2 regions of the Streptomyces sp. NPDC059695 genome follow, and region 1 is predicted to be linked to the other one. Evidence: riboswitches for the same ligand, from Rfam matches in the RefSeq annotation. Region 1 holds a riboswitch; the other holds the start of a gene.

The links. Region 1 has a riboswitch for glycine ahead of gcvP (aminomethyl-transferring glycine dehydrogenase). Riboswitches for the same ligand answer to the same signal wherever they lie in the genome.
Region 2: linked by a shared signal. The riboswitch ahead of gcvT (glycine cleavage system aminomethyltransferase GcvT) and the one ahead of gcvP (aminomethyl-transferring glycine dehydrogenase) in region 1 are both predicted to bind glycine.

The regions. Positions count from the first base shown of each region.
Region 1 covers NZ_JBHWFF010000021.1:8,698-15,037, forward strand. Annotated here, with positions in the region: gene ACFV2S_RS24805 (MerR family transcriptional regulator) at 1-281, shown strand, start outside; gene ACFV2S_RS24810 (DNA polymerase IV) at 514-1,872, shown strand; gene ACFV2S_RS24815 (PRC-barrel domain-containing protein) at 1,924-2,298, opposite strand; glycine riboswitch at 2,412-2,511, shown strand; gene gcvP (aminomethyl-transferring glycine dehydrogenase) at 2,691-5,576, shown strand; gene ACFV2S_RS24825 (DUF5999 family protein) at 5,659-5,865, opposite strand; gene ACFV2S_RS24830 (hypothetical protein) at 6,199-6,340, opposite strand, start outside.
Region 2 covers NZ_JBHWFF010000009.1:204,708-211,047, forward strand. Annotated here, with positions in the region: gene ACFV2S_RS14260 (ABC transporter permease) at 1-643, opposite strand, end outside; gene ACFV2S_RS14265 (enhanced serine sensitivity protein SseB C-terminal domain-containing protein) at 1,006-1,797, opposite strand; gene ACFV2S_RS14270 (enhanced serine sensitivity protein SseB) at 1,877-2,617, opposite strand; gene ACFV2S_RS14275 (AAA family ATPase) at 2,772-3,431, opposite strand; glycine riboswitch at 3,594-3,693, shown strand; gene gcvT (glycine cleavage system aminomethyltransferase GcvT) at 3,855-4,979, shown strand; gene gcvH (glycine cleavage system protein GcvH) at 5,057-5,434, shown strand; gene glyA (serine hydroxymethyltransferase) at 5,467-6,340, shown strand, end outside.

The sequences.
Region 1 (6,340 bases):
CCGCGGTGCAGCACCTGCGCGCCCGGGGCTTCCGGGACCTGGAGCGGATGACGCTCATGAGCGACGGGGCCACGGTCTACGAGTGCTCGTCGCCCGACGAGGTCGTCGACCTCCTCCAGGGCGGGCAGGGCGTCTTCGGCATCGCCGTCGGGGTGGTGTGGCGGGACGTCGAGGCCGCGCTGTCGCAGCTCCACGGTGAGCGGGTCGACACCGGCGAGACGCTCGTCGGGCACAACCCGGGCGACGAGCTGGCACGGCGACGGCGCGACAGGGCGGTCTGAGGGCGGCCTGCCGTCGCGCGGGCCTCTCCCGGACGTCCCCGTAGGGCCTTCAAGGCCCCTCCGGCGGCTCCCGTGGGGCCTTGAAGGCCCCACGGCGGTCCGGCGGGTCCCCGTGGGGCTTTCCACGTCTTCGGGGAGTCCGTGACGCCCCGAGGGCCTCCTGTGGCCCGGGGGCGGGGATCCCCGGCGGTCCGCGGGGGCGTTGTCAGTGGCGTAGGGCAGCATCGGACCTGTGAGAGCCGCGCCCACGATCCTGCATCTCGACATGGATGCCTTCTTCGCCGCCGCCGAGCAGGCGTCGAAGCCCAGCCTGCGCGGAAAGCCCGTGGTCGTCGGCGGCCTCGGGCCGCGCGGTGTGGTCGCCACCGCCTCGTACGAGGCCCGTCGGTTCGGCGTGCACTCGGCCATGCCGATGGGCCAGGCGCGCCGCCTCGCGCCGAACGCGGCCTATCTCGTGCCGCGCTTCGCCTTCTACCGCTCGATCAGCGACCAGGTCATGGAACTGCTCCGGCGGCTGTCCCCGCTCGTGGAGCCCCTCAGCCTCGACGAGGCCTTCGTCGACCTGGAGGCCGGCGGGGTCGCCGACGACGGCGCGAGCGCGCGGGCCGCGGGGGAGCGCCTGCGGGTCGCCATCCTCGCGACCACCGGCCTCACCGGTTCCGTCGGGCTCGCCGGGTCCAAGATGATCGCGAAGATCGCCTCCGAGGAGGCGAAGCCGGACGGCCTCGTCCTCATCGAGCCCGGCACCGAGCGGGAACTGCTCGGGCCCCGGTCGGTGCGGATCCTGCCCGGCGTCGGCCCGGCCACGGGGGAGCACCTGAGGCGCGCCGGGATCACCACCGTCTCCGACCTCGCGGAGGCGGGCGAGGACGAGCTCGTACGGCTCCTGGGGCGGGCGCACGGGGCGTCGCTGCACCGGATGGCCCAGGGGTACGACGACCGGCCCGTGGTGGCCGAGCGGGACGCGAAATCGGTGTCGGTCGAGGACACCTTCGACGTGGACCTGCACGACCGGGTCCGGATCCGGATCGAGGTCGAGCGGCTCGCGGAGCGGTGCGTGGGGCGGCTGCGGTCCTCCGGGCACTCCGGGCGGACGATCGTCCTGAAGGTGCGGCGCTACGACTTCTCGACGCTCACCCGGTCCGAGACGCTGCGCGGGCCGACGGACGACCCGGTCGTGGTGCGGGAGGCCGCGGGGCGGCTCCTGGAGGCGGTGGACACGACGGGGGGCGTGCGGCTCCTCGGCGTGGGGGTGAGCGGGCTCGCCGACTACACGCAGGAGGACCTGTTCGCCCAGGCGGAGGCCTCGGAGCGGCCGGCGGACGAGGCCGCGCCCGCGGGGTCCGACGAGCCGGAGGAGGCGCCCGACGCCGCGACGGAGGCCGCCGAGCGGGTGTGGGCGCCCGGCCACGACGTACGGCACGCCGTGTACGGGGCCGGGTGGGTCCAGGGGAGCGGGGTCGGGCGGGTCACGGTCCGATTCGAGGAGCCGTGGTCCGGTCCGGGGCGGGTGCGGACGTTCGCCGTGGACGACCCGGAGCTGGAGCCGTCGGAGCCGTTGCCGCTGGTGCGGGGGGACGCGGCGGCGTGACGTCGCCCACCCGCGCCCCCGCGCGGGCGGGTCCGTCCTGGAGGCGGGTGCTCAGGCGCCGTCCTGGCCGGCCAGGCGGCCGAAGTCCTTGTCCGGGGCGTCCGTGGGCGGCGGGGGGAGCGCCAGGCTGTAGTGGCGGTAGAGCTGGAGTTCCTGCTCGGGGGAGAGATGGCGGCCCACACCGAAGTCCGGGGCATCCTTGATCAGGGCCCTTTCGTACGGGATGTGGAGGCCGTCGTCGAGCAGGTCGCTCGGCTCCAGGGGGACGAAGGCGTCCCTGCTGAACAGCCCGGTGCGGACCGCGGCCCATTCGGGGATGCCGGTCGCGTCGTCCAGGTACACCTCGTCCACGGTTCCGATCTTGTGCCCGCTCCGGTCGAACGCCTTGCGGCCGATCAGGCTGCGCGGATCGATATCGGTCTGCACGGTCCCTCCAACTGGTCGCAACTGCTCTACACCCCTACGAAAGTGCACATCTGGGATGTCGGCCACTTGAGCGAAGAGAGCCGCAACCTCGCTGGTAGGCTGGTTGTGGCTGTCGACCCTGTGCGGGAGAGTCCCCCGGAGAAATCTTCCGGTGGGCGCCGAAGGAGCAAATCCTCCCCGGAATCTCTCAGGCCCCTGTACCGCGCGGACGAGGTCACTCTGGAAAGCAGAGCGGATGTCCGACGGCATTTCGCTCTCACCGACGGTGAAAGCCGGCGTGCCGTGAGGCGTGCCGGTGAAACTCTCAGGTTGAGATGACAGAGGGGGAGGCCGTCCGGGTACCCGCGCCGTGGTGCCCCTCGCAGGTCGTGACGACCAGGAGGCCTCCGTACATGACCGCCAACCGCACTCCGCTCTCCGAGCTCGAACAGGGCATCCCGTTCGAGCAGCGGCACATCGGGCCCGACGCCGAGGCCCGGGCCAAGATGCTCGCCCAGGTCGGTTACGGCTCGCTCGACGAGCTCACGGCCGCCGCGGTGCCGGACGTGATCAAGAACGCCGAGGCCCTGGGCCTGCCGGCCGCGCGCACCGAGGCCGAGGTCCTCGCCGAGCTGCGCACGCTCGCCGACCGCAACCAGGTCCTCGCCCCGATGATCGGCCTCGGCTACTACGGCACCTTCACGCCGCCGGTCATCCTGCGCAACGTGATGGAGAACCCCGCCTGGTACACGGCCTACACGCCGTACCAGCCGGAGATCTCCCAGGGCCGCCTGGAGGCCCTCCTCAACTTCCAGACGATGGTCGCCGACCTCACCGGCCTGCCCACCTCCGGCGCCTCCCTCCTCGACGAGGGCACCGCCGCGGCCGAGGCCATGGCGCTCGCCCGGCGCGTCGGCAAGGTCAAGAACGGTGTCTTCCTCGTCGACGCCGACGCCCTGCCGCAGACCGTCGCCGTCATCGAGACCCGCGCCGAGCCGACCGGTGTCGAGGTCGTCGTCGCCGACCTGAGCGCGGGTATCCCCGCCGAGATCGCCGAGCGCGGCGTCTTCGGCGTGCTGCTCCAGTACCCCGGTGCCTCCGGCGCCGTCCGCGACATCAAGCCGCTGATCGACGCCGCGCACGAGCTCGGCGCGATCGTCACCGTCGCCGCCGACCTGCTCGCGCTCACCCTGCTCACCTCGCCCGGCGAGCTGGGCGCGGACATCGCCGTCGGCACGACCCAGCGCTTCGGCGTCCCGATGGGCTTCGGCGGTCCGCACGCCGGCTACATGGCCGTCCAGGACAAGCACGCCCGCTCCCTGCCCGGCCGCCTGGTGGGCGTCTCCGTCGACGCCGACGGCAACCGCGCCTACCGCCTGGCCCTGCAGACCCGCGAGCAGCACATCCGCCGCGAGAAGGCCACCAGCAACATCTGCACCGCCCAGGTGCTGCTCGCCGTCATGGCCGGCATGTACGCCGTCTACCACGGTCCGGACGGCCTGAAGCAGATCGCCGAGCGGACCCACCGCTACGCCGCCATCCTCGCCGCGGGTCTCACCGCCGGCGGCGTCGAGGTCGTGCACGGCTCCTACTTCGACACCCTCACCGTCCGCGTGCCCGGCAAGGCCGACGAGGCCGTCGCCGCCGCCCGCGCGGCCGGGGTCAACCTCCACCGCGTCGACGCCGACCTCGTCTCGGTCTCCTGCGACGAGACCACCGGCCGCGAGCAGCTCGCCGCCGTCTGGGGCGCCTTCGGTGTCGAGGGCGACATCGAGGCCCTCGACGCCGCCACCGGGGACGCGATTCCCGGCGCGCTGCTGCGCTCCGACGCGTACCTGACCCACCCGGTCTTCCACGCGCACCGCTCCGAGACGTCGATGCTGCGCTACCTGCGCAGGCTCGCGGACCGCGACTACGCGCTCGACCGCGGCATGATCCCGCTCGGCTCCTGCACCATGAAGCTGAACGCGACCACCGAGATGGAGCCGGTGACCTGGCCCGAGTTCGGCCAGATCCACCCGTTCGCCCCGATCGACCAGGCGCAGGGCTACGTCACGCTCATCACCGAGCTGGAGGAGCGCCTGGCCGAGGTCACCGGCTACGACAAGGTGTCCATCCAGCCGAACGCCGGCTCGCAGGGTGAGCTCGCGGGTCTGCTCGCCGTCCGCGCGTACCACCGCGCCAACGGCGACCTCCAGCGCACCGTGTGCCTCATCCCGTCCTCCGCGCACGGCACCAACGCCGCCTCCGCGGTGATGGCCGGCATGAAGGTCGTCGTCGTCAAGACGGCGGAGGACGGCGAGGTCGACGTCGCCGACCTGCGCGCCAAGATCGAGCAGTACCGCGACGAGCTGTCCGTGCTGATGATCACCTACCCGTCCACGCACGGCGTCTTCGAGGAGCACGTCGCCGACATCTGCGCCGAGGTCCACGAGGCCGGCGGTCAGGTGTACGTCGACGGTGCCAACCTCAACGCGCTGGTCGGCCTCGCCAAGCCGGGTCACTTCGGCGGCGACGTCTCGCACCTGAACCTGCACAAGACCTTCTGCATCCCGCACGGCGGCGGCGGCCCCGGCGTCGGCCCGGTCGGCGTCCGCGCGCACCTCGCGCCGTACCTGCCGAACCACCCGCTCCAGCCCACCGCGGGCCCGGAGACCGGCGTCGGCCCGATCTCGGCCGCCCCCTGGGGCTCCGCCGGCATCCTGCCGATCTCCTGGTCGTACGTGCGCCTCATGGGCGGCGAGGGCCTCACCCGCGCCACCCAGGTCGCCGTCCTCGCGGCGAACTACATCGCCAAGCGCCTCGAGCCGCACTTCCCGGTGCTCTACACCGGCCCGAACGGGCTGGTCGCGCACGAGTGCATCGTCGACATCCGTCCGCTGGCCAAGGCCACCGGCGTCAGCGTCGACGACATCGCGAAGCGCCTCATCGACTACGGCTTCCACGCGCCGACGATGTCCTTCCCGGTGGCCGGCACGCTGATGATCGAGCCGACCGAGTCCGAGGACCTGACCGAGCTCGACCGCTTCTGCGACACCATGATCGCGATCCGGGCCGAGATCGAGAAGGTCGCCTCGGGCCAGTGGCCCGCCGACGACAACCCGCTGCACAACGCCCCGCACACCGCGGCCGCGCTGGGCGGCGAGTGGAACCACCCGTACACCCGCGACGAGGCGGTCTTCCCGGCCGGTGTCTCGGTCGCCGACAAGTACTGGCCGCCGGTGCGCCGCATCGACGGTGCCTTCGGCGACCGGAACCTGGTCTGCTCCTGCCCGCCGCTGGACGAGTACGACAACTGAGCACGCGCCGAGGGCCGGTTCGGAGGATCTCCTCCGGGCCGGCCCTCGGCGTTTCCCTCGTACGGCGTCCGGCCGCGCGCCCTCAGGCCGCGGTCGTCACCCGTCCGGCCGTCAGCGGACGGTGCGGGGCGATGATCTGCCCGTCCGGCAGGAGCTCACCGGTGTCCTCGAAGAGCAGGACGCCGTTGCACAGCAGGCTCCACCCCTGCTCGGGGTGGTGTGCCAGGAGTCGGGCCGCCTCCCGGTCGGCGGAGTCGGCGGTCGGACAGGCAGGCTGGTGCTGGCACATGGGTGGGTTCTCTCGCTGCGTCGTGGTGGATGTCCTGCGGCTCTGCGCGCTCATGGCCGCCCCCGTCGGTCGGTTCGGTTCCGGTCCCAGTCTTGCCCCACGGACGCTCTTCCGCAGGGATTTCGCGGCAGCTCGTCCTTTCCTGGGAAGACGCATCACCCGCAGGGGCGGTTCAGGTCAACTGCACCCTCTCTTCGGGTGGTTCGGAGTGGTCCCAGTGGGCTAGTCCGTACGGGAGGGGGCGTTCGGGAGGCGCGTTCGGGCGCGCGGCCCGGACCGCAGTGCGCCCCGTGACCCGGTCGGGTCACGGGGCGGGGAAGCGCGTGCGGTGGATCAGGCGGGCGCCGGCGAGCCCAGGAGGGGCGGCGGCGCGAGTCGCGTACTGAGCACGGGCAGGAGGTCGGCGACCTGGTACGGGCGGTGGGCCGCGATCCCCGGGGGTGCGGGGGCCAGGGGCACCATCAGGTCGGCCGCG
Region 2 (6,340 bases), on a different contig from region 1:
AGCCGAAGAAGCCGATCACGACGACCAGCGCCGCGATGCGCACGCCCGATCCGTCCAGGCCGAGGAGCTCGTTGGGCAGCACCGAGACCAGGGCGATCGTGAACAGCAGCTGCGGGAAGGCGAGCATGACGTCCATGATCCGGCTGAGGGCCGCGTCGACCCAGCCGCCGAAGTAGCCGGCGATGACGCCGAGGACGGTGCCGAGGAAGACCGCGAAGACCGCCGCGAGGAAGGCGACGAGCAGCGAGATCCGGGCGCCGTAGACGATCCGGCTGAAGACGTCACGGCCGTTGACGGGCTCGACGCCGAAGAGGAAGTCGGAACTGACGCCGCCCCAGGATCCGATCGGCGTACCGAACAGCGGGTCGATCTGGTCCTCGTGGAACTCGTCCGGCGGGTGGCCCAGGAGGCCGACGATGACCGGCGCGAAGATCGCGACGAGGATCAGGAAGATCACGACGAAGGCGCCCGCGAGGGCCAGTTTGTCGCGCTTGAGGCGGGTCCAGGCGATCTGCCAGGGCGAACGCCCTTCGATCGCCTTGCCGGAGGCGCCGGAGCGGTCCGGAGTGCCGGGAGCGTCGGGCGCGCCGTCGACGGTGGCGGTCGCCTCGCCCGCACTCGTCTCGTGCAGTGGTGCCGTCATCGTGGTGAGGACCCCTCTCGGCCGCCGGTAGCCGGCCCTTGCCCGCCGCGGGTAGCGGCTCGGTGGAACAACCTGCTGGGCACCTGCTCGAAAGGAGCCGAACGCCCGGTGTTCCGGGGAGTCTTCAATGCGCTTGTGATCACCCGCCAGCCCTGACGGGGAATGTTTGCTCAAACGTGATGCGGTGCTGCGACTTCCGTTATCCGGACGTCGTGATCACCTGAGCGGACCAACCGGGGCCCTCTTCCCCGCAATCGGACATGTCGCTCAACTCATGCCGCGTCCTGTCGTATTGGGGTGAACGAAGGCCTCCGGAGCGGACTCCGGAGGCCTTTGCCGACAAGTGGGACACGAGGGACGTCTCAGTATCCGGACGGGGCCGGTGGCGGATATCCGTACCCCGGCACGGCGGCGGAACCCTGTCCGGCGTGCGCCTCCCGGTCGTAGAAGGGGCGCGCGTTCGCCCGCAGCCAGAGCGCCACCGGGTCGTACGCGTCGGAGAGGGCGACCGTCGAGACGGGCAGCCCGTCGGGGACGGAGCCGATCGACTGGCGCATCATCGAGCGGACCGTGTCGACGGCGGCGGCGGAGGTGTCGTACAGGTCGAGACCGATGGCGAGGTACGGGGAGCCGAGCGCCGGCTGTACCCAGCCGCGGCGCAGCGCCCGGACGGCCGGGGTGCGGTGCGCGTTCTGCGTGAGCAGGGCGTAGAACTGGGGGATCTCCAGGGCGGGCTCGGTGACGCGCAGCGGTCCGGCGGGCATCCGGTCGAGACCGGTGGCGATGCGGCGCAGGTCGGCCCAGGGGACGCCGACGCCGCCGCCGGGGGCGTGCGGATTGAGCCAGACACCCCAGCGGTCGGGGTAGAGCGCGCGGGCGATGTCACGGCCGGTGACGAGCTCGTGGGCGCGGTTCCAGCCGGAGGCGGCGAGCTCCTGGGCGGAGGTGACGCAGGGCGCGTAGCCGAAGCCGTCGACCTCCATGTTCCCGTACTGGGCGTCGGGCGCGCCGGGGGCGCCCTGCCAGAGCAGCATCCAGAGCTCGCCGTCGGCGAGGGCGTGCAGCAACTGCTCGTACGCGTCGTAGCGTCCGGGTGCCACCTGGCGCAGCATGTGCTCGACCGTCCCGGTCGAAGCGGTGCCTGACGCGCTCACCCTGTTTCCCGCCCCTCTTCCGTCCACCACGTACGTCTGTCCAGCGATCCAGTTCAGTTCAGCTTAAACAGGGGGCCGCTCACACGGCGGCGCGCTGGTAGAAGGGGCGCACCCGCTCCAGCATCCAGTCGCCGACCGGGTCCTGCGCCATGTCGAGCAGGATGAGGTTCACCGGCCAGGCGACCTCGATCCGGCCGAGGGCGCGGCCGAGGGCGTCCAGGGGGGCGTTCCGGTCGACGCCGTCCCAGCCGGTGAGCTGGACGCCGACGAAGAGGGCCGGTTCGGTGCCCTCGACGCTGGCGAGGACGCGGCGGGCGGTGGCGACGACGCCGGTGGCCTCGAACTCGGCGGAGGCGGCGGCGAGGAAGTCGACCGGGTCGTCCTGCCAGTCGGGCTCGAAGAGCCGGACGCGGCCGCCGCTGGCGGGGCCGTCGAGCGGGGTGCGGCCGGCGCGGCAGAGCTCGGCGACGGCGGGCGGGGGCAGCGGGACGCCGACGGTGCCGCCGGGGTTCACGGCGATGCCGAGCTGCGGGGGCAGACCGCGGGCGAAGTCACGGGCGGGGGCGACGGTGAAGGACATGTGGTCGCCGACACAGGCCAGGAGCTGCTGCTCGGAGCTGAAGACGGGGACGTAGGCCGCGCCGTCGATCTCCAGGGTGGCGAGGTCGAGTCCGGGGCTGTCGGGGCCGCCGCCGTTGGGCAGGGGCACCCAGACCGGGCTGCGGCCCAGTACCTCGACCAGCCGGCCGCCGGCCCCGGGGTTGCCGAGTGAGGCGGCAAGAACCTCTTCGAGCTCGTTGCCCGGCCACGTCACGTCCACGGTCGCGTTTCCCCTTCTCGCACGGCCTGCCGCACAGGCCGCCGGGCAGCACCCTAACGCCGCCCCGGCGCCGCCGTGGCCAAAAGGGAAGGGTACGGGCGTCCCGGGAAGGGGGCGGGACGCCGCGGACCCCCGTCCCGGGCCGGTCCCCGTGTCAGGCGGCCTCCCGGAAGCCGATCCGGTGGAGGGAGTCGGCGGCGTCCCGGTCGAGGAGGGTCACCGAGGCGCAGCCGTGCGGCAGGCTGCCGGACTCGGCGGCCCGCAGCAGCCGGCCGACGGCCCGCCGGTGGCGGGCGAAGGCGTACGCGGAGACGCCCCGGCCCCGGGCGTCCTGGCCGGCCCGCGCGGTGTCCGGGGTGACGTCGAGGAGGACCAGGTGCAGGGCCCTGCCGCGCCGTCTGGCCTCGCGGGCGAGCCAGCCGCGCACCCAGGACTGGGTGCCGCAGTCGTGGACGATCACGCTCGCGCCGGAGCGCAGGACGCGGCGCAGCCCGGCGTAGTGCGCGATCCGGACGAGGGGCCGGTAGACGGCGTACGGGAGGAGGCGCGGCATGCGGGCCTCCCAGCGCTCGCGGGCGTCCTGGGAGTCGATGCCGCCGTCCGCCGCGGCGCGCTTCATCAGGGTGGACTTGCCGCTGCCGGGCAGCCCGGAGACGACGACGAGGTCGCCGGCGCCGAAGGTGAGGGCGCGGGGGCCGCGGCCGCCGCGCTCGCGCAGGTCGCGCAGGAGCCGGCCGCGGCGGCTCCTGGCGCGGGCCCGCTGGGACGGTATGCCGGTACTGGTCGCGTATGCGCCGGTGTGCTGGATCCTCATCGCGCTCTCCCCCTGTCGGGTCTCAGGAGACCTGAGGAGACCCTTGCCCACGAAGTGTAAAGAATCGGTAATGCGACACAAGCGATTTGCCCCGCCGACACCGCATGCAATGATGTGCGCGCCAGGCGCGCACAGTCGCCGCACAATCGCATACCGGCCGCTCGAATCCGCGCGGGAGAGTTCCGGACCGCCGACGGCGTCCGGACGCCGAAGGAGCAAGACCCTCCCTTGAATCTCTCAGGCCCCGTACCGCGTGGATGAGGCAGATCTGAAAAGCGGGACACCCTGCCGTGTCCCCACCCAAGGTGCAAGCCGAGGATGCCCTCGGTGAACCTCTCAGGTTCCATGACAGATGGGGAGGACGTCCTCGCCCGTCATGTGTTTTCGTCACCGATCACGCCCTTGGGACCCGGGAGCCACCCCATGAGCACTGCTTCTCGTCTGACCGCCCTCGATGCCCTGCATCGTTCGCTGGGCGCGACCATGACCGACTTCGCCGGCTGGGACATGCCTCTCCGGTACGGCAGCGAGCGCGACGAGCACAACGCCGTCCGCACGAAGGCCGGCCTCTTCGACCTCTCGCACATGGGTGAGATCACGGTCACCGGCCCGCAGGCCGTGGAGCTCCTCGACCACGCGCTGGTCGGCAACATCTCGACCGTGGGCAACGGCCGCGCCCGCTACACGATGATCTGCCAGGAGGACGGCGGCATCCTCGACGACCTGATCGTCTACCGCCTCGGCGAGACGGAGTACATGGTCGTCGCCAACGCCTCCAACGCCCAGGTCGTCCTCGACGCCCTGACGCAGCGCGCGGCCGGTTTCGACGCCGAGGTCCGCGACGACCGTGACGCGTACGCCCTGATCGCGGTCCAGGGCCCGGAGTCCCCCGGCATCCTGAAGTCGGTCACCGACGCCGACCTGGACGGCCTGAAGTACTACGCGGGCCTGCCCGGCACCGTCGCGGGCGTTCCGGCGCTGATCGCCCGCACGGGCTACACCGGCGAGGACGGCTTCGAGCTGTTCCTGAAGCCCGAGCACGCCGAGGCCGTGTGGCGGGCGCTGACCGAGGCGGGCGAGGGCGTCGGCCTGATCCCGTGCGGCCTGTCCTGCCGCGACACGCTCCGCCTGGAGGCGGGCATGCCGCTGTACGGCCACGAGCTGACCACCGCCCTCACCCCCTTCGACGCCGGTCTGGGCCGGGTCGTGAAGTTCGAGAAGACGACCAACGAGGGCCGCTTCGTCGGCCGCGAGGCGCTGGAGAAGGCCGCCGAGCGCGCCGAGAGCGCCCCGCCGCGCAAGCTCGTCGGCCTGATCGCCGAGGGCCGCCGGGTCCCGCGCGCCGGCTTCCAGGTCGTCAAGGACGGCGAGTTGATCGGCGAGGTCACCTCCGGCGCCCCGTCGCCGACCCTCGGAAAGCCGATCGCGATGGCGTACGTGGACGCGGCGCACGCCGCGCCCGGCACCCCGGGTGTAGGGGTGGACATCCGCGGCACCCACGAGCCCTACGAGGTCGTGGCGCTGCCGTTCTACAAGCGCCAGAAGTGACGCAGTCGTCTCATCCCCGGTCTCATCCCGCGAGACCGACGTTCATCAGTACTCCCCCGATCCAGGAGAATCAGGTCATGAGCAACCCCCAGCAGCTGCGCTACACCAAGGAGCACGAGTGGCTGTCGGACGCCGAGGACGGCGTCTCGACCGTCGGCATCACGGAGTTCGCGGCCAACGCGCTCGGTGACGTCGTCTACGCCCAGCTCCCCGAGGTCGGCGACACCGTCACCGCGGGCGAGACCTGCGGCGAGCTGGAGTCGACGAAGTCCGTGAGCGACCTGTACTCCCCCGTCACGGGCGAGGTCGTCGCCGCCAACCAGGACGTGGTGGACGACCCGTCGCTGGTGAACACGGCTCCGTTCGAGGGTGGCTGGCTGTTCAAGGTGCGCGTCGCGGGTGAGCCGGAGGAGCTGCTCACCGCCGACGAGTACACCGCGTTCTCCGCCGGCTGAGACCGGGCCCGAGACCCCCAAGGGATCGATTCATGTCGCTTCTGAACACTCCCCTCCACGAGCTGGACCCCGACGTCGCCGCCGCCGTCGACGCCGAGCTCCGCCGTCAGCAGTCCACCCTCGAGATGATCGCCTCGGAGAACTTCGCTCCGGTCGCGGTCATGGAGGCCCAGGGCTCCGTCCTCACCAACAAGTACGCCGAGGGCTACCCGGGCCGCCGCTACTACGGCGGCTGCGAGCACGTCGACGTGGCCGAGCAGATCGCCATCGACCGGATCAAGGACCTGTTCGGCGCCGAGTACGCCAACGTCCAGCCGCACTCCGGCGCCTCCGCCAACCAGGCCGCCCTCTTCGCGATCGCCCAGCCCGGCGACACGATCCTGGGTCTGGACCTGGCGCACGGCGGCCACCTCACCCACGGCATGCGCCTGAACTTCTCCGGCAAGCAGTTCAACGTGGTCGCGTACCACGTGGACGAGGCCGGTCTGGTCGACATGGCCGAGGTCGAGCGCCTCGCCAAGGAGCACCGCCCCAAGGTGATCATCGCGGGCTGGTCCGCCTACCCGCGCCAGCTGGACTTCGCCGAGTTCCGCCGGATCGCGGACGAGGTCGAGGCCTACCTGTGGGTCGACATGGCCCACTTCGCGGGCCTGGTCGCGGCCGGTCTGCACCCGAACCCGGTCGAGTACGCGGACGTGGTGACCTCCACCACGCACAAGACGCTCGGCGGCCCGCGCGGCGGCATCATCCTGGCGAAGAAGGAGTTCGCGAAGAAGCTGAACTCCTCCGTCTTCCCCGGTTTCCAGGGCGGCCCGCTGGAGCACGTGATCGCGGCCAAGGCCGTCTCCTTCAAGGTCGCGGCCTCGGAGGAGTTCAAGGAGCGCCAGCAGCGCACCCTGGACGGCG